Regions from separate parts of the Streptomyces sp. SLBN-31 genome, predicted to be linked through region 1. Evidence: riboswitches for the same ligand, from Rfam matches in the RefSeq annotation. Region 1 holds a riboswitch; each other region holds the start of a gene.

Evidence for each region. A riboswitch is a leader RNA that binds a small molecule or an ion and turns the genes downstream of it on or off. The one in region 1 is predicted to bind thiamine pyrophosphate.
Region 2: linked by a shared signal. The riboswitch ahead of FBY22_RS05465 (thiamine ABC transporter substrate binding subunit) and the one ahead of thiC (phosphomethylpyrimidine synthase ThiC) in region 1 are both predicted to bind thiamine pyrophosphate.
Region 3: linked by a shared signal. The riboswitch ahead of thiO (glycine oxidase ThiO) and the one ahead of thiC (phosphomethylpyrimidine synthase ThiC) in region 1 are both predicted to bind thiamine pyrophosphate.

What each region holds. Positions count from the first base shown of each region.
Region 1 is NZ_VFNC01000003.1:663,057-672,930, reverse strand. Features, by position in the region: gene FBY22_RS40675 (cupin domain-containing protein) at 1-241, shown strand, start outside; gene FBY22_RS40670 (DUF5326 family protein) at 421-633, shown strand; gene FBY22_RS40665 (IclR family transcriptional regulator) at 1,067-1,801, shown strand; gene FBY22_RS40660 (SsgA family sporulation/cell division regulator) at 1,900-2,337, shown strand; gene FBY22_RS40655 (YibE/F family protein) at 2,480-3,976, opposite strand; TPP riboswitch at 4,048-4,237, shown strand; gene thiC (phosphomethylpyrimidine synthase ThiC) at 4,230-6,041, shown strand; gene FBY22_RS40645 (hypothetical protein) at 6,227-7,096, opposite strand; gene FBY22_RS40640 (metallophosphoesterase) at 7,288-8,364, opposite strand; gene FBY22_RS40635 (LacI family DNA-binding transcriptional regulator) at 8,565-9,677, opposite strand.
Region 2 is NZ_VFNC01000001.1:1,139,545-1,149,418, reverse strand. Features, by position in the region: gene FBY22_RS05475 (ABC transporter ATP-binding protein) at 1-367, opposite strand, end outside; gene FBY22_RS05470 (iron ABC transporter permease) at 368-1,966, opposite strand; gene FBY22_RS05465 (thiamine ABC transporter substrate binding subunit) at 2,011-3,090, opposite strand; TPP riboswitch at 3,159-3,266, opposite strand; gene rlmN (23S rRNA (adenine(2503)-C(2))-methyltransferase RlmN) at 3,290-4,396, opposite strand; gene FBY22_RS05455 (SRPBCC family protein) at 4,482-4,931, opposite strand; gene FBY22_RS05450 (phosphatidate cytidylyltransferase) at 5,043-6,209, opposite strand; gene frr (ribosome recycling factor) at 6,209-6,766, opposite strand; gene pyrH (UMP kinase) at 6,909-7,667, opposite strand; gene tsf (translation elongation factor Ts) at 7,839-8,675, opposite strand; gene rpsB (30S ribosomal protein S2) at 8,834-9,772, opposite strand.
Region 3 is NZ_VFNC01000002.1:2,539,868-2,549,741, forward strand. Features, by position in the region: gene FBY22_RS31660 (DUF4126 domain-containing protein) at 1-83, shown strand, start outside; gene FBY22_RS31665 (NAD(P)/FAD-dependent oxidoreductase) at 114-1,619, shown strand; gene FBY22_RS31670 (hypothetical protein) at 1,641-2,603, opposite strand; gene metF (methylenetetrahydrofolate reductase [NAD(P)H]) at 2,660-3,583, opposite strand; gene thiE (thiamine phosphate synthase) at 3,693-4,352, opposite strand; gene FBY22_RS31685 (Rv2175c family DNA-binding protein) at 4,483-4,848, opposite strand; gene FBY22_RS31690 (NAD(P)/FAD-dependent oxidoreductase) at 4,915-6,144, opposite strand; TPP riboswitch at 6,281-6,392, shown strand; gene thiO (glycine oxidase ThiO) at 6,390-7,544, shown strand; gene thiS (sulfur carrier protein ThiS) at 7,541-7,741, shown strand; gene FBY22_RS31705 (thiazole synthase) at 7,745-8,539, shown strand; gene pknB (Stk1 family PASTA domain-containing Ser/Thr kinase) at 8,658-9,874, shown strand, end outside.

The sequences.
Region 1 (9,874 bases):
ACGGAACATGTCCGTCGGCCTGTACGCGCTGAACGCCGGCGAGCATGATCCACAGAAGCCGCACAACCAGGACGAGGTCTACTTCGTTGTGAGCGGCCGCGCCGCCGTCACCGTCGGCCTGGAGACGACCCAGGTGGCGCGCGGCAGCGTGATCTACGTGCCGGCCGGTGTCGCCCACAAGTTCCACCACATCAGCGAGGACCTCAGGGTGCTCGTGGTGTTCTCTCCGCCGGAAAGCTGAGCCGCGGCCTCGGGGTTCCCTAGGGGTTCGATCAGGGGAGGGCAAGGGATGCGAAGCCCCCGGCGGGCCCCCTCACGGCCCTAGCATCGATGGCAGGACAGAAGAAGGATCCGGCACAGAGCCCCGGGTCACCGACGGACCCGGCATAAGCGACGGGCGGAGAGACAAGGACGAGAGCAATGGGAGAGATCTTCTCGGGACTGCCCTGGTGGGTGAAGTGGATCGCGGTGCCGGTCATCGCCCTGGTCGTGTTCGGCGGCCTGATCGCCACGGTCGTCGGCTTCGTCATCGGGCTGCTTTTCAAGGCGCTGGTCTTCGTGGCGCTCGTCGGTGGACTGATCTACGTCGTACGGAAGTTCACATCGAGCTCCACGTCGCGCAGCGACTGGTGAGGGCCGTGGGAGACCGGTGACCGGTAACGGGAATCACCGGTTCCCTCGGGGGAGGGAAGTTTCCCGGGCAGACCGTCCGCAAGCGGTGGCGGGCGATTAGAGTCCGGAACTCGTCGCGGGAACGACCCCGGTGAGCGGCGCATCCCTCCCCGTGTTACCCCACAGCACGGGCCGCCCCCTTGTGCTTCTGGAGTGACCCTTGGCCACCGTAGACACCGCACTCACCTCCCCCCACGCACCACCGACCCCGGCGCCCCCCGCCACACCCCGTCTCCGGCCCCCGGAACAGCCCGGCCCAGGAACGCGCCCCGGAACGCAGGAACGCGCGGCCGGGGCCCCGGCGCCGTCACGCGCCTCTTCCGCGGCAGCGAGGTCGTCGCACACCACGCGGCCGCCCACGCCCCCTGCCGCGCAGCCGCAGGCCGCGACCCTCATCGGTTCCGTCCAGCGCGCGATGAGACTGCTGGAATGCGTCGCGGGGCACGCGCACGGAGCCCCCGCCAAGCAGCTCGCCCGCGAGACCGGACTGGCGCTGCCGACGGCGTACCACCTGCTGCGCACCCTGGTGCACGAGGGCTATCTGCGCAGGGACAAGGGCCTGTTCTTCCTCGGCGAGGCGGCCGAGCGGCTCGGCCGCAGCGGAGCCCAGCAGAAACGTCGCAGCACGATCATGGACGCGCTCGCCGGATTCCGCGACGCGATCGGCGTTCCCGTGTACTACGCCGTGTACCAGGAAGGCGAGATCGAGATCAGGTGCGTCTCCGACACCCCGGGCAATCCGGCGGTCGAGGAATGGGCGGACTTCCGCGAGACCGGACACGCCCACGCGATCGGGCAGTGCCTGCTGTCCCAGCTGGACGAGCAGGGCCGCCGCGATCACCTTGAGCGCCACCCCGTGCAGCCCGTCACCCCGTACACGGTGCCCGACGGCCGCGCCCTGCTGCGCCGGCTCGAGCGGACCCCGCGGATGGAGACGGTGACGGAGCGGCAGGAGTACGCGCTGGGGACGGTCTGCGCGGCCATCCCCATCACCCTGGGGACGACGGCCGCCACGATGGCCATCTCCCTGCCGTGCCATCAGGCAGACCGTCTGCTGCCGGTGGCGCGGCAGCTGCAGAGCGAGATCGGGCGTCTGCTGGGGTCTCTCGCCATCTCTATCAGTATGTGAAAACTCACTCCTTGTGATCTGCCGTGTACTTTCAGCAATATTTCACCTGTGTCAGGGGATGATTCCCGGCCAGACGGCTACAAATTACGGGGTAGGCGATGCGCGAGTCGGTACAGGCAGAGGTCATGATGAGCTTCCTCGTCTCCGAGGAGCTCTCTTTCCGTATTCCGGTGGAGCTGCGTTACGAGTCCTGTGATCCCTATGCCGTGCGGCTGACCTTCCATCTCCCGGGCGACGACCCGGTGACCTGGGCTTTCGGCCGGGAATTGCTGATCGACGGGGTCGGCAGGCCGTCCGGCGACGGGGACGTGCGGGTCTCGCCCGTCGAACCGGAGTCGCTCGGCGATGTCCTGATCCGGCTTCAGGTCGGCTGCGACCAGGCGCTGTTCCGTTCGTCCACCGCCCCGCTCATCGCCTTCCTCGACCGCACCGACAAGCTCGTGCCGTTGGGCCAGGAGGGTGCGCTCGCCGACTTCGACGCCCATCTCGACGAGGCGCTGGACCGGATCCTGGCGGAGGAGCAGAGCGCGGGCTGAGGCCGGCGGGGCCGCGGAGTCGGCGGACCACCTCGGCGCGGGGCACGGAAGACGCAGGAACGCTTCTCTCGCGGGTGTGAGCCGCCCCGGGCAGAACCATTGCTGCGCCTTCGGGCTTCGACACCCGCGGCGCCACCCGGGCTCAGTGCTTGCGCCGCCGTCCCTTCCCCGAGCGCGCCGGTGCCGAAGACGCCTGCGCCGCCATGGCGGCCTCCGGCCGGTCGGCCGAGACCACCAGCGCCGCCAGCAGCGTGGTGACCGGCACCGAGGCGACCAGGCCGATCGAGCCCACCAGCGTGCGCACGATCTCCTCGGCCACGAGTTCGCTGTTGGCGACCGTCCCCACACTGCTCTGCGCGATGGAGAAGAGCAGCAGCAACGGCAGCGCGGCGCCCGCGTAGGCGAGGACGAGGGTGTTGACGACGGAGGCGATGTGGTCGCGTCCGATGCGGATGCCGGCCCGGTACAGCCCGCGCCAGCCCATGGCCGGGTTGGCCTCGTGCAGTTCCCAGACGGCCGAGGTCTGGGTGACGGTGACGTCGTCGAGGACGCCGAGCGAGCCGATGATGACGCCGGCGAGCAGCAGACCGCTCATGTCGATCGACGGGTACAGGCCGTGGATGAGACCGGTGTTGTCGTCGGTGTTGCCGGTCAGTGCGGCCCAGCCGATGAACTGCGAGCCGAGGATGCCGATCAGCACCAGGGAGATCAGGGTGCCGAGCACGGCGACGGAGGTGCGGGCGGACAGACCGTGGCACATGTACAGGGCGATCAGCATGATGGCGCTCGCCCCGACGACCGCCACGACCAGGGGATTCGAGCCCTGAAGGATCGCGGGCAGGATGAAGAAGTTCAGGATCAGGAAGCTGATGGCGAGTGCGACCAGCGCCATGACGCCCCGCATGCGTCCGACGATCACGACGGCGACGGCGAAGAGCCCGGCGAGGAGTGCCATCGGGAAGCGCCGGTTGACGTCGCTCACCGAGTACTGCAGGTTCTTCGGCGCCGAGGGCTCGTAGGCGACCACGACCTTCTCGCCCTGGTGCAGTTGCCGGGACTGGTCCGGCTGCACGATCTCGACGAACGTACGGCCCTTGTCGTGGCCGGTGTCGACGCGGACGGTGGCCTTCTTGCAGGTGCCCTTGTCCTCCTGCTGGGCGGAGGTGCCACCGGCGGCCGAGGTGGCCCCGGCCGAGCCCCCGCCGGAGGCGTTGACGGACTTGCAGCTGACCTCGACGACCCTGGTGACCGTCGCCTGCTGGGACTGCCGGTCGAAGCCCACCCCGGTCCGCTCGTGCGCCGGTGCCCCGCCGGGCCACAGCACCGCGAGCCCGACCACCACGGCCGCGGCGAAGGGGATGAGGATCGCCCCGATGACCTTGCGCAGATGCCGGGAGACGGGGGCCGCCGGCCCATGGCTGTGGCTGTGCCCGTGACCGCCACCGGAGCCGTGCCCTTGGCCGACGTCGTGTTCGGGGTCACCGGACACATGCCGGTGCGCGTGCTGCTCATGGCCACCGGAGGAGTGCCCGTGCGCGTGCTGCTCACGGCCCCCGTGGGGACCGTGGGCATCGCCGCTTACGGAGCCGGACCGGCGGGGCTGCTCCGGCGGATACGAGGGCTGCTGCGTCGTGGTCACCGCCCGATCATCGCAAGAACGACAGAGGCCCCCTGTTCACCGCGCCAGAAATGACGCTAGCGTGGAGGCACCTTTGCACACGCGGGAGCTCGGAGCACCGGGCTGAGAGGGCGCTGACCTCCGTCCCAGCGATGTTTCACGTGGAACATCACCGAAGTCGAGTGATGTTCCCCACGAAATGTCGGCAGACGGAAACCGCTGCGTCGACCGCCGAACCTGTTACCGGGTAATGCCGGCGTAGGGAGTAGGTCTCATGACCAACAAGGACGACGTACGCACGCCTGCCTCCAGCGAGGACGAGCAGCCCGCTGAGGGCGCATCGTCCCAGGAGGCCGGGAAGTCCATCGGCTGGCACAAGGCATACGTCGAGGGCTCACGCCCCGATGTGCGGGTTGCCGTCCGTCAGGTGCACCTCACCAACGGGCAGTCGGTCACGCTGTACGACACATCCGGCCCGTACACCGATCCACTCGTCGACACCGATGTCCGCAGGGGTCTGCCACCGCTTCGGGAGAACTGGATCATCTCCCGTGGAGACACCGAGGAGTACGCGGGTCGCCCGGTCCGTCCCGAGGACGACGGGATCAAGCACACCGCGCCCCGCGGCGGTCTGCGCAACCTCGACGCGGTCTTCCCGGGACGGCCGCGCCTGCCACGCCGCGGTCGCGGCGGCGAGGCGGTCACCCAACTCGCCTATGCGCGCCGGGGCGAGATCACCCCGGAGATGGAATACGTGGCCGTCCGGGAGAACGTCTCCCCGGAGGTCGTCCGTGAGGAGATCGCGGCGGGCAGGGCCGTACTGCCCGCCAACGTCAACCACCCGGAGATCGAGCCGATGATCATCGGCAAGCGTTTCCTGGTGAAGGTCAACGCCAACATCGGCAACTCGGCGGTAACGTCCTCCATCGAGGAGGAGGTCGAGAAGATGACCTGGGCGACCCGCTGGGGCGCCGACACGGTCATGGATCTCTCCACGGGACGCAACATCCACACCACGCGTGAGTGGGTGCTGCGCAACTCCCCCGTCCCCATCGGCACGGTGCCGCTCTACCAGGCACTGGAGAAGGTGGACGGCCGTGCCGAGGAGCTGACCTGGGAGATCTACAAGGACACGGTCATCGAACAGGCCGAGCAGGGCGTGGACTACATGACGGTCCACGCGGGCGTCCGCCTCCCGTACGTCCCGCTCACCGCCAACCGCAAGACCGGCATCGTCTCGCGCGGTGGTTCGATCATGGCCGCGTGGTGCCTCGCGCACCACAAGGAATCGTTCCTCTACGAGAACTTCGAGGAACTGTGCGAGATCCTCGCCGCCTACGACGTCACGTACTCACTCGGCGACGGCCTCCGGCCCGGCTCGATCGCGGACGCCAACGACGAGGCCCAGTTCGCGGAGTTGCGCACGCTCGGGGAACTCAACACGATCGCCAAGCGTTTCAACGTACAGACCATGATCGAGGGCCCGGGACACGTCCCGATGCACAAGATCAAGGAGAACATCGACCTTCAGCAGGAGATCTGCGATGAGGCTCCGTTCTATACGCTCGGCCCGCTGACCACGGACATCGCCCCGGCGTACGACCACATCACCTCCGGCATCGGTGCCGCGATGATCGCCTGGTGGGGCACGGCCATGCTCTGCTACGTCACCCCCAAGGAACACCTGGGCCTGCCCAACCGCGACGACGTCAAGACCGGCGTCATCACCTACAAGATCGCCGCCCACGCCGCCGACCTCGCCAAGGGCCACCCGGGCGCCCAGGAGTGGGACGACGCCCTGTCCGACGCCCGTTTCGAGTTCCGGTGGGAGGACCAGTTCAACCTCGCCCTGGACCCGGACACGGCACGGGAGTTCCACGACGAGACGCTCCCGGCGGAGCCGGCCAAGACCGCCCACTTCTGCTCGATGTGTGGGCCGAAGTTCTGCTCGATGAAGATCTCCCAGGACATCCGCCGCGAGCACGGCGGTAGCCGGGAGGAGGTCGAGGAGGGCATGGCTCAGAAGTCGAAGGAGTTCGCCGCGGCCGGGAACCGGGTGTATCTGCCGATCGCCGAACAGCCGTAGCCCCGCGGGGCGGCTCGTGCCTCACGGCCGAGGCGTGGGCCGCCCCGTTCCGCGGCGAGGTGCGGCCTCGCCGGCTCGGGCGGCCGCCGACGCGTCTCCATGGCGTCGTCGCAGTCTCGCAGTCGAGGTTCGGCTTGCGCTCCCCCGAAGGGGGTCTTCCTGTGGTGGAGGGCGCAAGCCGAGGCTCACTCCGGCTGGTGTTCGGGGCCTCCGAAGTCCGGGCTGGTGTAGTCCGGGCTCGTGAAGCTCGGCCGGTGGCCGCGCGCCGGTCCGTCGTCCGGGCTGGTGAAGCCCGGGCGGTCGTAACCGAGTTGCGGGATGCGGCTCGTCGGCGCCGAGGGTGTCGTGGTGTTCAGGGCGGCCGCCGCGCCGGGGTCGGCGAGGGCCTCCCGCAGGAACGGCAGGACGCCACGCTCCAGCAGCGCCTCGCGCCAGGCGTCCTTGGCCCGGGCCACCTCTCCGCTCAGTTCTCCGTACGGTCCGGCTTCGAGTGCCGGACGGTTGCGCAGCGCGGTCAGGAGCAGTCCCACTGCGGCCACGAGGATGGCGGCAGCGGTCATCGCGCCGAACACCCAGCCAGCGGTGATCATGGTCTTGCCGAACATCTGTTTGGGGGCGACCGACCTGATGACGTATCCGACGAGCAGGAATATCACCGCGGCCGTTCCGGCGAGGACGGGTGTCAGGACGGCGGCGACGGCGACGGCGCCCGCGCCGGCGGGTTCGACGGCCTCGCCGAGGGTGGCAGCGAGCCCCATCGCGTCCGGGCCCGGCTCCGTGGAGCCCGACGCGCGGGTGGACGACGGGGTGGACGACGCCGGCTGGCGCAGTTCCTCGCGAACCTTCACGTAGTGCTGGTACTCGGTCGCCGCGGCCGCCGTGATGAGTGCGGTGGCGTTCAGCGCCATGGTGCGCAGCTGTTCGGTGTTCAGCCGCTGTCCCACAGCGGCCAGTTCCGGGCGGTTTGGGGCGGAGCGCAGCGCCTCATCGAGGACCCGCTCGTACTCCTGGCGGTCCTCGCTCAGCAGGTGCTGCGGAACGCTGTTCATGTGCATCCCCCGATGCTCCGTAGGGCTTGGGGCTCGCATGCCAACGAGCCGTCGGGCAGAAACGGAGGGGAGCCTGCTACGGATAAGCCGATGGTAGAGCCGGGACGGCACACGTCGACAGGGGGTTTCCGGAAATTGGGCCCTGGCCTGCGCCGTTCATCGCGGCTCCGTCGTCGGGGCGCCTGCCCTGTGAACGCTCAGATATCCAGCGGAAGTTGCCGGACCAGCAGCTTTCCGGCCATGGTCACCCCGCCGTCCATCGCGATGGCCAGGCCTTCCGCGTAGACGTGGGGTCCCTCGACCACGGGGCCCGCGTCGTCCTCGCCGTCCTCGGAGCCGACCTCACCCAGGAGATAGGGGATGGGGCTGTGACCGTGAACGACACGGGTGCCGCCGTACGTATCCAGCAGGGAGCGTGCGGCGTCCGCGCCGCCTTCGTCGCGGAAGGAGAAGCGCTTGGTGAACTTGCGGAACAGGTCCCAGCATTCGTCGGCGTCGTTGCGGGTGAGGGTCTCGCGGATCGTGTCGTTGACCGCCTCGATCGAGTCGCCGTAGTCGAGGTAGGCGGTGGTGTCGGAATGCAGGAGCAGATAGCCGTCGACCTCCTCGACGGCGTCGAGGCGGGCCATCCACTGCAGGTGATGGTCCTGGAGGCGGTCCATGTCGGTCTTCTGACCGCCGTTCAGCAACCACGCCGCCTGGAAGGTGGCGGTGCCCGCGCCGGAGTTGACGGGGGTGTCGCCGAACCGCTTGGCGCCGAGCAGCAGCAGCTCGTGGTTGCCCATGAGCGCCTTGCAGTAGCCGCCGGCCGCGGCCGCCTCCGCGGACAGCCGCATCACCAGGTCGATGACGCCGATGCCGTCGGGCCCGCGGTCGGTGAAGTCGCCGAGGAACCACAGCCTGGCGGTGCCGGCGCACCAGTTCCCGCCCGCGTCGATCAGCCCCTGCTCCTGGAGCGCGGCCACCAGTTCGTCCAGGTAACCGTGGACGTCGCCGACGACGTAGAGCGGGCCGACGCCGTCGTTCGGCTGCGGCACCGCCTGGCCCGCCGGGTCGACGGGCACCTGGAGCGTGTCACCGCGGTTGATGACGGGCAGGTCGCGCTCGGTCGGTGTGTAGCCCTCGGGATACGTCTCCTCGTGGGGCGGTACGACGTCGCCGGGGTGCGTGCTGTGGCCGTACGGACCGGTCTCGTGGACGTACGCAGGCACCCGGAAGTCGCGCAACGTCGCCGTCCGCTCCGTCTCGGGTCCCTGACCGGCCCCCTGAGTCATCAGACCCCTCCACCATCGCGCCGCATCTGCACCGCTTCGGACTGCCTGGTCGCAGCGGCCCGCGGTGTCGTGGGCCCATCATAGGAATGCGGATCGCGCCATGTGATGACCCAGGGGTGGTGAATCGGCGCAAGAGTCCAGTTCACCGCGGCTTTCGCCCCGATTGGGCAGGGCTTCGACCGCTGCTGACAGCGCTTGTTTCACTCCTCTTCGGGCGAACGCGGCGGGCTCACCGTCGTACGCGGAGCACGTCGTTGCGACGAGGTGCGCACGATCAGTTCCGTCGGTATCACCTGCTCGACCGGTTGGTCCGATTCGACCCCCTCGATCGCGTCGATGAGCAGCTGCACCACCGCCGTGCCGATCCGGCGCGGCTTCAGTGAGAGTGTGGTGATGGGCGGGTCGGTGTTGGCGTACACCCCGGATTCGCTGCAGCAGACCAGAAGCAGGTCGTCCGGTACGCGCAGGCCGTAACGACGGGCGGCGGCGAGCAGATCGGTGCCGTTGGGGTCGAACAGGCCGTAGACGGCGTCCGGGCGGTCCGGGCGGGCCAGCAGCCGGTCGGCGGCGACGGCCCCCGCGCACGGGTCGTGCGCCGGGTAGGCCTCGTACACCGGGTCCTGGCCGACGCGCTCGCACCAGCGCAGGTACGCCGTGGTCGACAGGTGGGTGTACGTGTCCGTCGACGTCCCGGTCAGCAGGCCGATGCGGCGGGCGCCGGCGTCGGCCAGGTGGTCGAGGATGCCGAGTACGGCGGCCTCGTGGTCGTTGTCGACCCACGCGGTGACCGGCAGGGAGCCGGCCGGGCGGCCGTCGGAGACCACCGGTAAACCCTGCCGGACCAGTTCGCTGACCACCGGGTCCTGGTCGGAGGGGTCGATGACGACCGTGCCGTCGAGGGCGACGTTCGACCACACGTCGTGGCGCGAGGTCGCCGGGAGGATCACCAGCGCGTAGCCGCGGGCGAGCGCGGCGGAGGTGGCGGCCCGCGCCATCTCGGCGAAGTACGCGAACTCGGTGAAGGTGAAAGGTTCATCCCCGTACGTCGTCACGGTAAGGCCGATGAGGCCCGACTTGCCGGTACGGAGCGTGCGGGCCGCGGCCGAGGGGCGGTACCCCAGTCTGTCGGCGACCTCGCGGACATGGCGTCGGGTGGCGTCCGGGAGCCTGCCCTTGCCGTTCAGGGCATCGGAGACGGTCGTGATGGAGACTCCGGCGGCGGCGGCGACGTCTCTGATGCCCGCCCGGCCCGGCCGGCTGCCTCGACGTGAGGTTTCCGCGCGACTCACCTGGTGCTTCCCTGCTGCTGTCATGGCGAGCCGATAGTAGGGCTCATGCGGTGGGGTAGGGCGGACGCATATGCACGCGTTGACAGGCACGTTTCTGCAAGGTCAATTGACGCCAACTGCCTTTGAATGCAAGTCAGTTGAACGATCCAATGGCACTACGTGACTTGTCGGCACGCATGAGCCTGCCAAGTCCCCGATGTTTCGAAGAGGTCTCAACTCAC
Region 2 (9,874 bases), on a different contig from region 1:
GCAGGCCGACGAGCTCCAGCAACTCCCTTACCCGCTCGGCCTGTTCGGCCTTCGATGCCCCGTGCATGCGCAGCCCGAAGGCGACGTTGCCGCCCACGTCCCGCTGCGGGAAGAGCTGGTGGTCCTGGAACATCAGCCCCACCTCCCGCCGGTGCGCGGGCACGCCCGTCTGATCCCGCCCGTCGAGCGAGACCCGTCCGGAGTCCAGCTCCTGCAGCCCCGCCACCACCCGCAGCAGCGTCGACTTGCCGCTGCCGCTCGGCCCGAGTACGCACACGACCTCGTGTTCGGCGACGTCGAGGCCGACAGCGTCGAGCACGGCCCGCCCACCGAAGCGGACGGTGGCGTCTTGCAGGCTCAGCAGCATTCAGAACTCCCCGTTCCGGTCGGTGCGGAGCCGCTCGAGCACCAGCAGCGCCACCGCGCACACCACCATCAGAATCGTCGAAAGGGCCATCGCCTGCCCGTAGTTGAGATCACCGGGGCGGCCGAGCAGCCGCGCCACGGCGACCGGCAGCGTCGGGTTGTTGGGCCGCGCGATGAACACGGTCGCCCCGAACTCCCCGAGCGACACGGCGAACGCGAATCCGGCCGCGACCAGCAGCGCCCGCCGTACCAGGGGCAGATCGACCTCGCGCCACACCCGCCACGGCGAGGCCCCCAGCACGGCCGCCGCCTCCCGCAGCCGCGCGTCCACTGCCCGCAGCACGGGCAGCATGGTCCGTACGACGAAGGGGGCGCCCACGAGCGCCTGGGCGAGCGGTACCAGGATCCACGACGACCTGAGGTCCAGCGGCGGCCGGTCCAGGGCGATCAGAAAGCCGAAGCCGACGGTCACCGCGGAGACGCCCAGCGGCAGCATGAGCAGCGCGTCGAAGCCGCGGACCAGCCGGCCGGCGTCCCTGCGGGCGAGGGCCGCCGCGGCCAGAGCGCCGATCACCACGGCGATGGCGGTGGCGGCGAGGGCGTACTGCAGGGAGTTGCCGATCGCCTCGATCGGCGGGACGAGGAAGGTGTCGTCGTCCTTCGTCAGCGCCCGGTAGTAGCCGAAGTCCGAGCCACCGAGCGAGCGTTGGACCAGTACGGCGAGCGGGAGGAGCAGGAGTACGGCGACGGTGGCGAGGACACCGGCCAGCAGGGCCCACTGCCCCGCCCCGCGCGGCCGCCGGGCGGTGCCGCCCGCGTCCACCAGCCGCAGGGCGCTCTCCCGGCGCCGTACCGTCCACGCGTGCACGGCGAGGATCGCGCCCACCGCGACGAACTGCACGATCGTCAGGACGGCGGCGGTGGACAGGTCGAAGATCTCGGACGTCTGCCGGTAGATCTCGACCTCCAGGGTGGAGAAGGTGGGCCCGCCCAGGATCTGCACCACGCCGAAGGAGGTGAAGGTGAAGAGGAAGACCATCAGCGCGGCGGCGGCCACGGCGGGCCCGAGCGCCGGCAGGGTGACCGTGCGCCAGGCCCGGAGGCGGGACGCGCCGAGCATCCGCGCCGCCTCCTCCTGCCGCGGGTCCAGTTGCCCCCACAGCCCGCCGACGGTGCGCACGACGACGGCGTAGTTGAAGAAGACGTGCGCCAGCAGGATGGCCCACACGGTCGTGTCCAGCCGTACGCCCCACAGTTCGTCCAGCAGTCCGCCTCGTCCGACGAGCGCCAGGAACGCCGTACCGACGACGACGGTCGGCAGTACGAAGGGGACGGTGACGACGGCCCGCAGGACCTGTCTGCCGGGGAAGTCGAAGCGGGCGAAGACGTACGCGCCGGGGAGTGCGATCAGCAGCGTGAGCGCGGTGGAGGCGAGCGCCTGCCAGGTGGTGAACCACAGGACGTGCCGAATGTCGGACCGCGCGACCACGTCCGCGATCCGGCCGAGGTGCCACGTCCCGTCCGCCCGCAGCCCGCGCGCCACGATCGCGGCGACGGGCCAGGCGAAGAACAAGGCGAAGAACGCGACGGGCAGGCCCATGAGGCCGAGCCGCGCCGCGCTCCCCCGCCGCTCCGGGCGCGCGGCTACTTCAGTACGAGTGACGTCCACGACTTGACCCACTGGTCACGGTTGGCGGCGATCTTCGTCGGGGCCATGGCCTCCGGGTCCTTGGCGGCGGGGCCGTACTCGGTGAACTCCTTGGGCACCTTCGCGCCCTCGACCACCGGGTAGACGAACATGTTCAGCGGCATGTCCTGCTGGAACTCCTTGCCGAGCAGGAAGTCGATGAACGCCTTGCCGCCCTTGGTGTTCTTCGCGTTGCTGAGCAGACCGGCGTACTCGATCTGCCGGAAGCAGGTGCCGTACGACACCCCGGTCGGCGCGGTCGAGGGACGCGGGTCGGCGAAGACGACCTCGGCGGGCGGCGAGGAGGCGTAGGAGACGACGAGCGGCCGGTCGGCCTTGGCCTTCTTGCCGCCGGCCGAGCCGGAGAACTCCTGGTTGTAGGCCTGCTCCCAGCCGTCGACGACCTTCACGCCGTTGGCCTTGAGCTTCTTCCAGTACCCCTGCCAGCCACCGTCCCCGTACTTCGCGGCGCTGCCGAGCAGGAAGCCGAGGCCGGGCGAGGAGGTGGAGGCGTTCTCGGTGACGAGGAGGTTCTTGTAGGCGGGCTTGACCAGGTCGTCGAAGGACTGCGGCGGGGTCAGCTTGTGCTTGCTGAAGTACGCCTTGTCGTAGTTGACGCAGATGTCGCCGTAGTCGATGGGGGTGACCCGGTGCTTGCCCGGGTCGACGCGGAACTGCGGCTGCACGGTGTCGGCGCCCTTGGCCTCGTAGGCCTGGAACAGTCCGTTGTCGAGGGCCCGCGACAGCAGGGTGTTGTCGGCGCCGAAGAAGACGTCGCCTTGCGGGTTGTCCTTGGTGAGCAGGGCCTTGTTGACGGCCTGGCCGGCGTCGCCGCTCTTGAGGACCCTGACCTTGTAGCCGGACTGCTTCTCGAAGTCGGCGAGGACGCTCTTGGAGACGGCCCACGAGTCGTGGCTGACGAGCGTGACGGTCTTGGAATCGCCGGACGACTGGCCGCCGGACGACGACGATCCGCAGGCGGACAAGGTGATCAGGCCGAGGCCTACGGCCGCGGCGACGAACGTCTTGGTGTGCACTGAAGTTCCTCCTGGGTGACCAGGAAGAGACGCGGCCCCGCCCAGAAGATCTGGGCGGGGCGCAACAGCTTGAGTGATGACCGAACTTCCTACCCAGAATGACCTGGGCAAGGTTCAGAGGGTCTGCGGCCCGGTTGCCGCACTCTCAGCGCTGTGGCGCTCCCCTGTCGGAATATGAATATGTATGGACGGGCTCAGGTTACCGCTCGGTGGCCGCGAGCTGACCACAGGCACCGTCGATCTCCTGTCCGCGGGTGTCCCGGACGGTCACCGGCACCCCGTGCGCGGCGATGGCCTCGACGAACGCCTTCTCGTCCTCGGGCCGGGAGGCGGTCCACTTCGAACCGGGCGTCGGGTTGAGCGGGATCAGGTTGACGTGCACGGGCTTGCCCCGCAGCAGCCGCCCGAGCCGGTCGCCGCGCCAGGCCTGGTCGTTGATGTCGCGGATGAGGGCGTACTCGATGCTCAGCCGCCGCCCGCTCTTCTCCACGTACTCGAACCCGGCGTCGAGCACCTCGCGCACCTTCCACCGCGTGTTCACGGGGACGAGTGTGTCGCGCAGCTCGTCGTCGGGGGCGTGCAGGGAGATCGCCAGCCGGCACTTGAAGCCCTCGTCGGCGAACCGGTGGATGGCGGGCACGAGCCCGACGGTGGAGACGGTGATCCCGCGCTGGGAGAGCCCGAGCCCGTCCGGGGCGGGGTCGGTCAGCGCCCGCACGGCCCCGACCACGCGCTTGTAGTTGGCGAGCGGCTCGCCCATCCCCATGAAGACGATGTTGGACAGGCGCGCCGGTCCACCCGGGACCTCCCCGTCCCGCAGCGCCCGCATCCCGTCCACGATCTGGTGGACGATCTCGGCGGTGGACAGATTCCGGTCCAGTCCCGCCTGCCCGGTGGCGCAGAACGGGCAGTTCATCCCGCAGCCGGCCTGCGAGCTGATGCACATGGTCACCCGGTCCGGGTACCGCATCAGCACGGACTCGACGAGCGTGCCGTCGAACAGCCGCCACAGCGTCTTGCGGGTCGTGCCCTGGTCGGTCGACAGATGCCGTACGACGGTCATCAGCTCGGGCAGCAGCGCCTCCTGCAGCTTCCCGCGCGAGCCGGCCGGGATGTCCGTCCACTCCGCCGGGTCGTGCGCGTACCGCGCGAAGTAGTGCTGCGAGAGCTGCTTGGCGCGAAACGGCTTCTCCCCGATCTCGGCCACCGCGTCCTTGCGCTCGGCGGGCGAGAGATCGGCGAGATGCCGCGGCGGCTTCTTGGCTCCGCGGGGGGCGACGAAAGTGAGTTCTCCGGGCTTAGGCATGGCTCAACCAGTGTCGCAGATCAATTCGGTGCCCCGGGCTGCCCGGCCCGGTGGGGCGGCCCGGGGCCCCGCCGTGGAGTTCGCGTCAAGCGGCCGCGTGTTCCAGCTTGTCCTTCAGCAGGCGTTCGTTGCGCGGCATCTCCTTGCGGGCCTGGGGGCGGACGACGAGGGGCAGCAGGAGTTTGCCGATGCCGTGGCCCTCGAAGTCGAGGTCCATCGTCACGTGGGTGCGACGGCCGTCGTCGATGGGGGTGAGCTCGGCGTGGAACCGGCCCCTGACCGGGCCGTCGATTCCTCGGACGGACCAGGAGTGCTGCGGTGTGTACTCGGTGCACTCCATGGTCATCGGCATCTCGCGCCGGCCCATGTGGCGGGTGACGCGGACCTTGGACCCAAGGCCGAAGGGGCGGTCGTCGAGCTGTTCGGCGGAGACCGCGCTCAGCTGCCATTCCGGCAGGTGGGAGGGGTCGGTGACATACGCCCAGACATCCTCGGGACGGCGGTCCACGTCGAACTCTTCATGGATGGCGGACATGGCGCCTCCTCTTCGGGACATTCCCTTTGAGGGCTTACACCGGGATCGTCCCACTCGCCCGACGACCGCGCCATCGAGCGAGCGGGACTGCGAGGACTGTCGGCCGGACCGTCAGCCGGATCCCACGAACAGCACCAGCAGCAGCCACACCACGGGAGCCGTCGGCAGCAGCGAGTCCAGGCGGTCCATGATGCCGCCGTGGCCCGGCAGGAGCGTGCCCATGTCCTTGATGCCCAGGTCCCGCTTGATCATCGACTCGCCGAGGTCGCCCAGTGTGGCGCTGGCCGCGACCGCGAAACCGAGGACGAGACCCTGCCACCAGGCGCCGTCGTCGATCAGGAACTGCAGGCACAGCGCGCCCGCCACCATCGCGAACGACACCGCGCCGAACAGGCCCTCACGGGTCTTGCCCGGGCTGATGCGCGGCGCCAGCTTGTGCCGGCCGAAGCGCCAGCCGACGGCGTACGCGCCCGTGTCGCTGACCACCGTCAGGAGAAGGAAGGTCAGCACCCGCCAGGGGCCGTCGTCGGCCGTCAGCATCATGGCGACGAAGGTCGCCAGGAACGGGACGTAGAAGGCCGCGAAGACACCCGCCGTGACGTCCTTGAGGTAACCCTCCGGCGGCTCCGTCATGCGCCAGACGAGGACCGCGAGCGCCGTCAGCGCCATCGCCACCCACGCGCCCTCGGCGCCGCGCACGTACCCGGCGACGACCATCGCGGCGCCGCCGAGCGCCAGCGGAACGAGGGGCGCCTTGATGCCCTTGCGCTCCTGCAGCCGGCTGGTCAGTTCCCACAGGCCGACGACCACCGCGACCGCGACGACGCCGACGAAGACGGCCTTGACGACGAACAGCGACGCGATGATCACCACGCCGAGCCCGACGCCGACGCCTATGGCCGCGCCCAGGTCGCGCCCCGCGCTTTTCTTCTGCGGCTGCGGCGCCGGCTGGGGGGCGTCGGGCATGGGCTCCGGATTCTGCTGCGCCGCCGGGTGGGGCGGTGCCTGCGGCATGTCGTAGGTCTGCGCCCGCGGCGATTCGTCGCGGAACAAGGGGCCGCTCAGCCGAGCGGCCCCCCGGTCGTCATCCTGGTCTTCGCCGTGTGGAGGTACGGGTCCGTCGGGCACGATGGGCATGGGGCGAGTGTGCTGCGCCTTGGGCGCATCGTACGCGGGACCCGCCGGGGCAGCCCCCTGGACAGGCCCCTGGTCGGTGGGCCCCCAGTAGCCGCCCCGCGACCCGGTGTGTGGCGGCGCTCCCCAGGAAGAGTCGTTCATCAGACCTCGAGCAGCTCCGCTTCCTTGTGCTTCAGGAGCTCGTCCACCTGTGCCACGTACTTGTGGGTGGAGTCGTCGAGTTCCTTCTCAGCACGGCGGCCCTCGTCCTCACCGACCTCGCCGTCCTTGATCAGCTTGTCGATGGCGTCCTTGGCCTTGCGGCGCACGGAACGGATGGACACGCGCGCGTCCTCCGCCTTGTGCTTGGCGACCTTGATGTAGTCGCGGCGGCGCTCCTCGGTGAGCTCGGGGAACACCACCCGGATGATGTTGCCGTCGTTGCTCGGGTTGACACCCAGGTCGGAGTCGCGGATGGCCTGCTCGATGTTGCGCAGGGCCGTCTTGTCGAACGGGGTCACCACCGCCATGCGCGGCTCCGGCACGGAGAACGAAGCCAGCTGGTTGATCGGCGTCGGCGCGCCGTAGTAGTCGGCCACGATCTTGTTGAACATCGCCGGGTGCGCACGACCGGTACGGATCGCGGCGAAGTCCTCCTTGGCGACCACGACGGCCTTCTCCATCTTCTCCTCGGCCTCGAGGAGGGTCTCTTCGATCACCACTTGCTCCTGCGTGTCTTGAGTGAGGCCCGGCTGCGGTTCCTGTGGGGCGGCGGCCGGCTGCGTCGCGTCTTCTTCCTGCACGGTTCCCGACCTGCGGGACATTGTCCATCCCCCGGTCAGGGTCCGTAGGTGTTGCCTGTCAGTCCCGGCTGTCCTGGTCACCCACAAGCGTGCCGATCTTCTCACCCTTGACGGCGCGGGCGATATTGCCCTCGGCCAGAAGCTCGAAGACGAGGATCGGGAGCTTGTTGTCGCGGCACAGCGTGACGGCGGTGGCGTCGGCGACCTTGAGGTCGCGGGTGATGACCTCGCCGTAGCCGAGGGAGTCGAACTTGACGGCGTCCGGGTTGCGCTTGGGGTCGGAGTCGTAGACCCCGTCGACGCCGTTCTTGCCCATCAGCAGCGCCTCGGCGTCGATCTCCAGGGCCCGCTGGGCGGCGGTGGTGTCGGTGGAGAAGTACGGCATGCCCATACCGGCGCCGAAGATGACCACACGGCCCTTCTCCAGGTGCCGGATGGCACGCAGCGGGATGTAGGGCTCGGCGACCTGCCCCATGGTGATGGCGGTCTGCACCCGGGACTGGATGCCTTCCTTCTCCAGGAAGTCCTGCAGGGCGAGGCAGTTCATCACGGTTCCGAGCATGCCCATGTAGTCGGAGCGGGCCCGGTCCATGCCGCGCTGCTGGAGCTCGGCGCCGCGGAAGAAGTTGCCGCCGCCGATGACGACCGCGACCTGGGCGCCGTCGCGGACGACGGCCGCGATCTCACGGGCGATCTTGTGCACCACGTCGGGGTCGACCCCCAGGCCCCCACCACCGGAGAAGGCCTCACCGGACAGCTTCAGCAGAAACCGGCCGTGTACTTTGCCGTCGTCGCTCTTCTGGGGCTTGGTGGTCATGGAGATCCCGCCTCTTTCACGTGTTGCACATACGAAGAAGGCCATTGCCGCTGGGGTGGCATTTCGCTCCCATGCTCGGCAATGGCCTCCTCGTCAGATCCGCTGTCGTCCGTCACCCGCTGACAACTGCGTACGACCCTATCGGGGTCGTGCGCCGATCGCGGTACGGACTCAGATGCCGACCTTGATGCGCGCGAAGCGCTTCAGGGTGACACCGGCCTCGTCCAGGACCTTCTGGACGGACTTCTTGTTGTCGAGCGCGTACGGCTGACCGAGCAGCGTGGCGTCCTTGAAGAAGCCGTTGAGGCGACCCTCGACGATCTTCGGCAGGGCGGCCTCGGGCTTGCCCTCGGCGCGGGTGGTCTCCTCGGCGATGCGACGCTCGGACTCGACGACCTCGGCCGGCACGTCCTCCTTGGAGAGGTACTTCGGCGCGAAGGCGGCGATGTGCTGGGCGACGCCCTTGGCGACCTCGGCGTTCGGCTTGTCGAGCTCGACGAGAACACCGATCTGCGGGGGCAGGTCGGGCATCGTGCGGTGCATGTACGCCAGGACGTAACCGTCGGCGTACTGCGCGAAGCGGTCCAGGACGATCTTCTCGCCCAGGTTGGCGTTGGCCTCGTCCACGAACGCCTGGACGGTCTTGCCGGCCTCGATCTCGGAGGCGAGCAGGGCGTCGAGGTCGGCCGGGGAGGTCTTCGCGACGTGCTCGGCGATCGCGGTGGCGACGGCCTGGAACTTCTCGCCCTTGGCGACGAAGTCCGTCTCGCACTTCAGCTCGACCAGGACGCCGGAGGAGTTGTCGTCGGCGATGATGGAGACCACGGCGCCGTTCTCGGCGGAGCGGCCCTCGCGCTTGGCGACGCCCTTCTGGCCCTTGATGCGCAGCGCCTCGACGGCCTTCTCGACGTTGCCCTCGGCCTCGTCCAGTGCCTTCTTGCAGTCCATCATGCCGGCGCCGGTGAGCTCACGAAGCTTCTTGACGTCGGCGGCGGTGTAGTTCGCCATGAGTCTGTGAATCTTTCTCGAAGTCTGGAAGATCGAAGATCTACGGGGTCTGTGGCCCCCCTGTGGTCGGGGGCCGCTGACTCACCGCCGACCTACGGGTGAACGGCGGGAGCGGGTTCGATGCCCCGCTCCCGCCGTCAACTTCTGACGCTGACGGGTCAGGCCTGCTCGGCGTCCGCGGCCGGAGCGGCCTCGGCGGCCGGAGCCTCAGCCGCGGGGGCCTCGGCAGCCGGAGCCTCGGCAGCCGGGACCTCGGCAGCGGGGGCCTCAGCAGCGGCCTCGGCCGGCTTCTCGGCCTCGGCGGCCGGAGCCTCGTCGGCCTTCTTCTCGCCCTCGAGCAGGTCGCGCTCCCACTCGGCGAGGGGCTCGCCCGCGGCCTTCTCACCCTTGTCACCGGTGGCGACGCCGGAGCGGGAGATGAGGCCCTCGGCGACGGCGTCGGCGATCACACGGGTGAGCAGGGTGACGGAGCGGATCGCGTCGTCGTTGCCCGGGATCTTGTAGTCGACCTCGTCGGGGTCGCAGTTCGTGTCGAGGATGGCGACGACCGGGATGTTGAGCTTCCGGGCCTCGCCGACCGCGATGTGCTCCTTCTTGGTGTCCACGATCCAGACGGCGCTGGGAACCTTGGACATCTCGCGGATACCACCGAGGGTCTTCTCCAGCTTGGCCTTCTCGCGCGAGAGCACGAGAAGCTCCTTCTTGGTCAGACCCGAAGCGGCGACGTCCTCGAAGTCGATCTGCTCGAGCTCCTTGAGGCGCTGCAGACGCTTGTAGACGGTGGAGAAGTTGGTGAGCATGCCGCCCAGCCAGCGCTGGTTGACGTAGGGCATGCCGACGCGGGTGGCCTGCTCGGCGATGGCCTCCTGCGCCTGCTTCTTCGTGCCGACGAACATGACCGTGCCGCCGTGGGCGACGGTCTCCTTGACGAACTCGTAGGCGCGGTCGATGTACGACAGCGACTGGAGCAGGTCGATGATGTAGATGCCGTTGCGCTCGGTGAAGATGAAGCGCTTCATCTTCGGGTTCCAGCGACGGGTCTGGTGACCGAAGTGGACGCCGCTCTCCAGCAGCTCCCGCATCGTGACGACGGCCATGGCCGTTCTCCTTGGTTTTCTCGGTTGTACCGCGGGTACCGGAGGGCACCCGCGCCTGACGCCCGCGTGCGCCTTGCCGCGAAGGACCGAGAGGCGCTGACA
Region 3 (9,874 bases), on a different contig from region 1:
TCCGGCGGTTCCTACGGCGCAGGGCCCAGCGGCGGGAGGAACGGCGGCTCGCCGCCGAGCCGGGACCACCTCCCGTTCCGTGACTGTCGGTGGCGGTCGATAAGGTCGCGGGCATGGGACGGATTGCGGTGATCGGCGCCGGGACGGGCGCGATGGCGGCCGCCGCCCGGCTGGCCGTCGCGGGCCACCGGGTGACGGTGTACGAGCGTACGGAGACGTACGGCGGCGCGGTGCGCCGGTTCGAGCGCGAGGGCTTCGCCTTCGACACCGGCCCCGGGCTGCTGACCCTGCCCGCCGTCTGGCGCGATCTGTTCGTCAAGACCGGCAAGGAGCCGCTGGAGGACCGCGTCGAGCTGGTCCAGGTCGACCCGTCCTCGCGGCACGTCTTCGCGGACGGCACGCGCGTGTCCCTGCCGAACGCCTCGCGCGCGGGCGTCGTCGCCGCCCTGGACGAGGCGCTCGGGGCGGCCGCGGGCGAGCGCTGGGGCGACTTCCTGGTGCGGGCCCGGGAGGCCTGGGACCGCACCCGGCGGCCGCTGCTGGAGGAGCCGCTGTGGCCCAACTGGTCGGTGCTGGCCGAACGCGAGCCCTATCCGGCGCTGGCGCACAAACGGCTGCTGCGCACCCGGCGGGCGAGCACCCTCGCCGAGGTCGGCGCCTGGGAGCTGCGGGACCCCCGGCTCGCGGCGCTGCTGGAGAGCCACGCCCTCGCGTACGGCCTGGACCCGCGCGTCACGCCGGCGAGCGCGGCCGTCCTGCCCTACATGGAGCACGCCTTCGGCGTCTGGTCCGTGCGGGGCGGCATGCGGGAGTTGGCGCGCGCCGTGTACGAGCGGTGCGTGGCGCGCAGGGTCGAGTTCCGCTTCGGCGCCGAGGTGACGGGCGTGCTGGAGAAGGACGGCCGGGCGACCGGGGTGGAACTCGCGGACGGCACGGTCGCGGAGGCGGACTTCGTGGTCGCCGGTGTCGCGCCCGGGACGCTGAGCCGTTGTGTACGGGGTTCGGCCGTCCGGGGCGAAGGCGAGGTCCCCCCGCGGCACGGGCTGCCGAGCCGTGTCACGGTGCTGCTGGCCCTGCGCGGCGGCCGCCCGGAGGGGACGGCCCACCGGACCGTGGTGCACGCGCCCGACCGGGAGGCCGAGCTGGACGCCCTGTTCGGCACACCGTCCGGGGTGACGAGCCGCCCCACGCTCACCGTCCTGCGCCCCGACGACCCGCGGCTGGTCCCGGACGCCGACCACGAGGCGATCACGCTCACCTCGGTCGTCCCGGCCCGAAGCGGGGGAAGCCGCGAGGACTACGCGGACCTGGCCGAGAAGCTGATCGCCGTGGCCGAGCGGGCCGTACCGGATCTGCGTGAGCGCCTGCTGTGGCACGAGGTGCGCACCCCGGCCGACATCGCCGAGGCGACCGGCGCCGAGGGAGGTGCGGTCCCGCCGCCGGCGCTCGCCGCGGGCGAGGGAGCCCTGCTGCACCCGGCGAACACCACCGCGCTTCCCGGCCTGTTCACGGTCGGCGGCTGGTCGCACCCCGGCGGCGGCCTTCCGCACGCGGGCATGTCGGGCGCGCTGGTGGCCGGTCTGATCGTGGAGGGACCCGGGTTCCGGGGTTCGCAGTGAGCGTCCGGCGCTGAGGAGCTGTCAGAAGCGGTACTGCTGCTCGTCGTACCCGGCGCCGCCCTGCTGCTGGCCGTTGCCCTGGTACGGGTACTGCTGCTCCGGCGGGAGTTCGCCGCCGTAGGTCTCGTCGGTGCGCTGCTGCGGGACCCAGACCCCGCCGGACGGCGTCTCGCCGTACCCGCCGGTGCCGTACTGCTCCTGACCGTAGCCCTGCTGGCCGTACTGGTCGTAGCTCGCGTCGTAGCCGCCGCCGTAGGTCTGGGTGCCGATGTACGGGTCGGAGTAGGCGGCGTACTGCTGCTGGCCGGTGGTGTCGTAGCCGTACTGCTGCTGGCCGTAGCCGGAGTAGTCGTACCCGTAGGTCTGGTCGGCGCCCTGGGCGGCCGTGGCGTACTGGTCCTGGGCCTGGGCGGCGTTGGCGTACGACGGGTCGGCGGCTGCGTACGAGGCGTCGCTGTATATGCCGTACGAGCCGGTGTCGTCGGGCAGGGGCTGCGGCTCGTAGACCGCGGTGCTCTCGGCGGCCGTGGGGCGAGCGGAGGTGAAGACGTCGTCGCGGTCGTAGTCGTCGTCCGCGCCGTAGGAGGCGCCGTCCTGCGTGTAGGCGGCGCGCTCCGGGCCGTAGTCCGTGTCGGCCTCCGGCTCCAGCTCGGACACCTCCAGGGTCGGGTCCCGGCGCTCCGCCTTGCCGCGGCGGCCCTTGAGGCCGGCGCCGAGGCCGTCGCCCTCGGGGCGCTTGACCGCCCAGCCCGCCGAGAAGCCGCGGCGGAACGACAGGGTGACGTAGGTCTGGCCGACCGCGAACGCCGCGGCGCCCAGGCCGATGACGATCACCGAGGGGATCAGGACACCGAGTACGACGCCGAGGAAGCCGGCGAAGGCGAGCAGCCGCCAGCGCAGCCGCGCCTTGTACTGCAGCAGCACCTCGCCCAGCAGCCACAGCGCGACGATGCCGAACGCGATGTAGAGGACCGTCCAGCCCATGTACGCCCCTCTCCCAGTCGCCGCTACGCAGTGTGTCGTATACCCGTGCGGCCGGTCTAGGCCTGCGGGGGGTGATGCAGGCCCAGGTTCTCGTAGATTTCCAGCGTCGCCGTGGAGTTGTTGAGCGTGATGAAGTGCAGTCCCGGCACTCCCTCGTCGAGGAGTCGCGCGCAGAACTCCGTGGCGAATTCGATCCCAATGGAGCGTACAGCGGCCGGATCGTCTTTTGCCGTGAGGATCCGCTCTTTCAGGGCGGAAGGGATGTGAGCGTTGCTGAGCTGCGGCAACCGCTGCAGCATCTTCACACTCGTGACCGGCATCACTTCGGGGATGACGGGCGTCTCGCAGCCCGCCGACGCCACGCGGTCGCGCAGCCGCAGGTACGACTCCGGCTGGAAGAACATCTGTGTGATGGCGTAGTCGGCGCCGGCCCGGCACTTGTCGACGAAGCGGGTGACGTCCGTGTCCCAGTCGGCGGAGCGCGGGTGCATCTCCGGGAAGGCCGCCACGCCGACGCAGAAGTCGCCCGACTCCTTGATGAGCTGGACGAGTTCGGCGGCGTAGGTCAGGCCCTGCGGGTGCGGCACCCAGTCGCCCATGGGGTCGCCGGGCGGGTCGCCGCGCACCGCGAGCATGTTGCGGATACCGGCGTCCGCGTACTGGCCGATGATGTTGCGCAGTTCGGCGATGGAGTGGTTGACGGCGGTGAGGTGGGCGACCGGTGTGAGGGTCGTGTCGACGACGATCTGCTGGGTCTCCCTGACCGTGCCCGCGCGGGTGGAGCCGCCCGCGCCGTAGGTCACCGAGACGAAGTCGGGGGCGACCGCCTCGACCCTCCTGAGCGCGCTCCACAGGTTCCGCTCGCCCTTGGGTGTCTTGGGCGCCGAGAACTCGAAGGAGTACGTCGTCTTGCCCGTCGCGAGCATGTCGCGCACCGTACGTGCGCGATCAGTCCTGGTGGATGCGGTTCCGAGGGCCATACTGGCAGGTTAACCAGGGGCGCCCGGTCCCCCAACCGAAGACCGGGTATTTGCCCGTTTTGTCGAGCTGTTGTCCACCCCTTGGACACCAGGGTCGGTCAGGGTCCGGTCAGGGCTGCCGCAGCCGCTTCGCGAACTCCGCGGCGGCCGCGCCGGGGTCGTCCGCCTCGGTGATGGCCCGGACGACCACGACCCGGCGGGCTCCGGCCTCGATCACCTCGTCGAGGTTGCCGAGGTCGATGCCGCCGATGGCGAACCACGGGCGGTCGGTGCCCAGGGCGGCGGTGTGCCGGACCAGGTCGAGGCCCGGGGCGTGGCGGCCGGGCTTGGTGGGGGTCGGCCAGCAGGGGCCGGTGCAGAAGTAGTCGACGCCCTCCTGGACGGCGGCCGCCTCGGCCTCCGCCTCCGCGTGCGTGGAGCGGCCGATGAGCACGTCCTCGCCGAGGATCGCGCGGGCCGCGGGAACCGGGAGGTCGCCCTGGCCCAGATGGAGGACGTCGGCGGCGGCCGCGTGGGCGACGTCCGCGCGGTCGTTGACCGCCAGCAGCCTGCCGTGGCGGGCGCAGGCCTGGGCGAGGACCTCCAGGTGCTCCAGTTCCTCGGCCGCCTCCATGCCCTTGTCGCGCAGTTGCACGATGTCGACCCCGCCCGCCAGCACGGCGTCCAGGAACTCGGGCAGGTCGCCCTGGGTCCTGCGGGCGTCCGTGCAGAGGTAGAGCCGGGCGTCGGAGAGCCGGGCGCGGGCGTCGGCGCCGGACGTGACGGGCATGCGGGTGTCCCCCGGGGGTGGATGGCGTGCGGGCCGTGGCCGGTGGTGCGGCAGGCCGCGGTGTCCCGCGGCCGTGGCACCACCGGCCACGGCCCGCACTCCGGACGGTGTTCGGGTCGTTCTGGCTGGTTCAGACGGCGAGCGCCTGGGCCCGGCGCTTCACCTCCGTGCCGCGATTCTCGCTCAGGGCCTGCGCGGGGGTGCCGGGCAGGCTGTCGTCGGGGGTGAAGAGCCACTCGAGCATCTCTTCGTCGGTGAAGCCGTCGTCCCGCAGGAGCGTCAGGGTGCCGGTCAGGCCCTTGACGACCTTGTCCCCGTCGATGAAGGCGGCGGGAACGTGCAGCGCGCGGTTCTCCCCACGGCGTACGGCGATGAGCTGGCCCTCCTTGACCAGCTGCCGCACCCGCGTCACCTCCACGTCGAGCATTTCGGCGATGTCGGGCAGGGTGAGCCAGGCGGGGACGAGAGCATCGATCTTTGCGTCAATCTCGGTCACGGAATCAAGCCTGCCATCCGGGACCGACAGTCGGAAGTCGGGCCCGCCCGACAAGTGGCGTACGGACTACGCCGTGGCCGCCTTCAGGGGCTTCGCCGGGTCCGCCAGCAGCCCGGCGTCCATCGGGGTGGCCGCCTCGATCAGCCGCCGCCCCTGGGCCAGGTCGCGCGGCCTGCCGACCGCGAGCAGCGCCACCAGGCGGTCCTCGCGCAGCCAGCAGACGGACCAGGCCGGACCGGAGGGGTCGCCCCGCCACACGGTCGTGTCGGCGGACGCGTGATGCCCGGCGTACTGCACGAACCGGCCGAACTGCTCCGACCAGAAGTACGGGACCGGGTCGTAGACCGCCGGGGGCTCGCCGGTGGCCTCGCCGACGATGTTCGCGGCGACCGTGCGCGGACCCTGGAGGGCGTTGTCCCAGTGGTGGACGAGCAGCCGGTCGCCGTACCGGGCCGAGGGGAAGGAGGCGCAGTCGCCGACGGCGTAGACGTCCGGCACCGAGGTGCGCAGGCGGTCGTCGGCCAGGACCTCGCGGTGCGGGCCGAGCTCGACGCCGGAGCCGGCGAGCCAGCCGGTGGCGGGGCGGGCGCCGATGCCGACCACGACGGCGCCCGCGGGCACGTGTGTGCCGTCGTCGAGGACGACCGCGCCGGGCTCGACGCGCGCCACGCGCGCGTGTGTGCGCAGCTCGACGCCGGCGTCGCCGTACCAGGCGGCCATGGGCTCGGCCACCTCGGCGGGCAGCGCGCCCGCGAGGGGCCGGTCCGCGGCCTCGACGACGGTCACGGCGCAGCCCGCCTCGCGCGCGGCCGTGGCGAACTCGGCGCCGATCCAGCCCGCGCCGACGACCACGATGTCGTGCTGCCGGGCGAGCACGGGCCGCAGTCGCTCGGCGTCGTCCAGGGTGCGCAGCAGGTGCACGCCGGGCACGCCCTCGGCGCCCGGCAGCATGACGGGTTCGGCTCCGGTGGCGAGGACCAGGACGTCGTACGGGACGGGCCCGGTCTCGGTGTCCAGCCGGTGCTCCTCGGGGCGCACGCCCAGCACCTCGCGCCCCAGCCGCAGTTCGATGCCGAGTGCCTCGAAGTCGACGTCGAAGGCGGAGCCCTCGGACTTGCCGAGCAGGACGGCCTTGGACAGCGGCGGCCGGTCGTACGGCTGGTGGGGCTCGGCGCCGATCAGCGTGACGGTGCCGGTGAAGCCCTGTTCGCGCAGTGCGACCGCGGTCTGCACACCGGCCATGCCGGCGCCGACCACGACCACCCGCCGCTGCGACTGCGTCGTCTGCTCGCTCACCTGATCACCATAGACACTGACTACTCGTCAGTCAGGGGTCGTGCTCCGTGAGCTGTTCCACACCGTCGGTGAGCGACGGCGGCGGCCGGAGGCTCCCTTACCGAGGCGTGAGGGGTCGGGCTAGGGTGGCCCCCGTACACGCACTCGCGGGAGCCCGGACGCACCGGGCTGAGAGGGAGGCTGGCGGCCTCCGACCGTACGAACCTGATCCGGGTCATGCCGGCGAAGGGAGGGGCTGGACGCCCATGTCGTCACGTACGTCAGACGTCCTCGTCATCGGGGGCGGGATCATCGGCCTGGTCACGGCCTGGCGGGCCGCGCAGCGCGGTCTCGCGACAGCCGTGGTCGATCCGGAGCCGGGCGGCGGCGCCGCCCAGGTGGCCGCCGGGATGCTGGCCGCCGTCACGGAGCTGCACTACGGCGAGCAGACCCTGCTGGGCCTCAACCTGGCCTCGGCCCGCCGCTACCCGGACTTCGCGGCCGAGCTCACCGAGACCACCGGTCACGACCTCGGCTACCGCCGGTGCGGCACGCTCGCCGTCGCGCTCGACGCCGACGACCGCGCCCATCTGCGCGAACTGCACGTTCTGCAGCGGCAGTCGGGCCTGGAGTCCGAGTGGTTGTCCGGGCGCGACTGCCGGCGCCTGGAGCCGATGCTCGCGCCGGGCGTGCGCGGGGGGCTCCGGGTCGACGGCGACCACCAGATCGATCCGCGGCGGCTGGCGCGGGCGCTGGTGGCCGCGTGCGAGCGGGCCGGCGTGGTCTTCCACCGGGTGTGGGCCGAGAGCTTCCGGGTCGTGCGGGACCGGGCCGCCGGCGTCGTCACGGCCGACGGCAGCGAGCTGTCCGCCGGGCAGGTGGTGCTGGCGGCCGGCAGCCTCAGCGGGCGGCTGCCGGGCGTGCCGGACGACGTGCTGCCGCCGGTACGGCCGGTGAAGGGGCAGGTGCTGAGGCTGACCGTGCCGAAGCGGTACGCGCCGTTCCTGAGCCGTACCGTGCGCGCGATGGTGCGCGGCAGCCATGTCTACCTGGTGCCCCGCGAGAACGGCGAGCTGGTCGTCGGCGCCACCAGCGAGGAGCTGGGCTGGGACACGACGGTCACCGCCGGCGGGGTGTACGAGCTGCTGCGCGACGCGCACGAGCTGGTCCCCGGGATCACCGAACTGCCGCTGACGGAGACGCGGGCGGGTCTGCGCCCGGGCTCCCCCGACAACGCGCCGCTGCTCGGCCCGACCGAGCTGCCCGGCCTCCTGCTGGCCACCGGCCACTACCGCAACGGCGTGCTGCTGACGCCGGTCACCGGCGACGCCATGGCGCATGTCCTGGCCACCGGTGAACTCCCCGAAGAGGCCCTCCCGTTCACCCCGAAGCGCTTCGCGCGCGTGGAGCAGCACGCATGAACGTCTCCGTCAACGGGGAGCGGCGCGAGTTCGCTCCCGGTACGGCCCTGGACGCCGTCGTACGCACTCTGACCCCGGCCCCCTCCGGGGTGGCCGCCGCCCTGAACGAGACCGTCGTCCCGCGCGCGCAGTGGCCGTCGACGCCCCTCTCCGAGGGGGACCGCGTCGAGGTCCTCACCGCCGTCCAAGGAGGCTGACCCATGGCCGACGACCCCTTTGTCCTCGGCGGTACGTCCTTCACGTCCCGCCTGATCATGGGCACCGGAGGTGCCCCCAGCCTGGAGGTCCTCGAGCGCGCGCTGGTGGCGTCCGGCACGGAGCTGACGACGGTCGCGATGCGGCGGGTGGACCCGTCGGTGCACGGCTCGGTTCTGTCGGTGCTGAACCGGCTGGGCATCCGCGTCCTGCCGAACACGGCCGGCTGTTTCACGGCGCAGGAGGCCGTGCTGACCGCCCGCCTGGCGCGCGAGGCGCTCGGCACCGACCTGGTCAAGCTCGAGGTGATCGCCGACGAGCGCACTCTCCTGCCCGACCCGATCGAACTGCTGGACGCCGCAGAGACGCTGGTCGACGACGGCTTCACCGTGCTGCCGTACACCAACGACGACCCGGTTCTCGCGCGTCGGCTGGAGGACGTCGGATGCGCGGCGATCATGCCGCTCGGCTCGCCCATCGGCTCCGGGCTCGGCATCCGCAATCCGCACAACTTCCAGCTGATTACCGAGCACGCGCGCGTGCCGGTGATCCTGGACGCGGGCGCCGGTACGGCGTCGGACGCGGCGCTCGCGATGGAGCTGGGGTGCGCGGGCGTGATGCTCGCCTCGGCGGTGACGCGGGCGCAGGAGCCGCAGCTGATGGCCGAGGCGATGCGGCACGCGGTGGAGGCGGGCCGGCTGGCGTTCCGGGCGGGGCGCATTCCGCGCCGGCACTTCGCGGAGGCGTCCTCGCCGCAGGAGGGGCGCGCGCGCCTCGATCCGGAGCGCCCCGCGTTCTGAACGCCTGTTCGATCAGATCCGGACGGCGGTGCGAGGTCCGTCACAGCTCGGCTGCAGTACCGCCCCGATCTCACCCGAACCCACGGCCCTGTCAGTCTCGGCTCGTACACTCACCTGCGTGGATACGACCCTTCAGGACCCTCTGGTCGGGCAGGTGCTCGACGGCCGCTATCGCGTGGACGCGCGGATCGCGGTCGGCGGGATGGCCACGGTCTACCGGGCCCTGGACACCCGCCTCGACCGTGTGCTCGCGCTGAAGGTGATGCACCCCTCGCTCGCGGCCGACGGCTCCTTCGTCGAGCGGTTCATCCGTGAGGCGAAGTCGGTCGCCCGCCTCGCCCACCCGAACGTGGTGCAGGTCTTCGACCAGGGCACCGACGGGTCGTACGTCTACCTCGCCATGGAGTACGTCGCCGGGTGCACCCTGCGCGATGTGCTGCGCGAGCGCGGGGCGCTGCAGCCGCGCGCCGCCCTGGACATCCTGGAACCGGTGCTCGCCGCGCTCGGCGCCGCGCACCGGGCCGGGTTCGTGCACCGGGACATGAAGCCGGAGAACGTCCTGATAGGGGACGACGGCCGGGTGAAGGTGGCGGACTTCGGGCTCGTGCGCTCCGTGGACACGGTCACCAACACCACCGGGACCGTGCTCGGCACCGTCTCCTACCTCGCGCCTGAGCAGATCGAGCTCGGCACGGCCGACCCCCGGGTCGACGTGTACGCGTGCGGTGTCGTCCTGTACGAGATGCTCACCGGCGACCGTCCGCACGAGGGGGACTCCCCCGCCACGGTCCTCTACAAGCACCTCCACGAGGACGTCCCGCCCCCGTCGGCGGTCGTCCCGGGGCTGCCGTACGAGCTGGACGAACTGGTCGCGTCGGCGACCGCCCGGACCCCCGACATCCGCCCGTACGACGCGGTGGCGCTGCTCGCACAGACGCGTCAGGTGCGTGCCGCGCTCGGCGAGGACCAGCTGGACGCGGTGCCGCCGCGGGCGGTCGCGGCGGAGCACCGGGACATCTCCGAGGACCGTACGAGCGTCATCCCGCGCGCGCTGACCACGCCCCGGCCGCTGCCGGTGAACGACGAGCCCGCGCTGCACCGTACCAGCCGGCTGGAGTCTCCCCCGCCGCTGCCGCCGCGCCCGCGCGACGGGCGCTCCCGGCGCGGGCCGCTGGCGATCGTCGTCGCGGTGCTGCTGATCCTCGGTGTCGGCACGGGCGTGTGGTACATCAACTCCGGCCAGTTCACCAAGGTCCCGCCCGTGCTGGCGAAGACCCGGACGCAGGCCGAGAAGCAGCTGAGCGACGCGGGGCTGGACCTGGGGTCGGTCAGGCA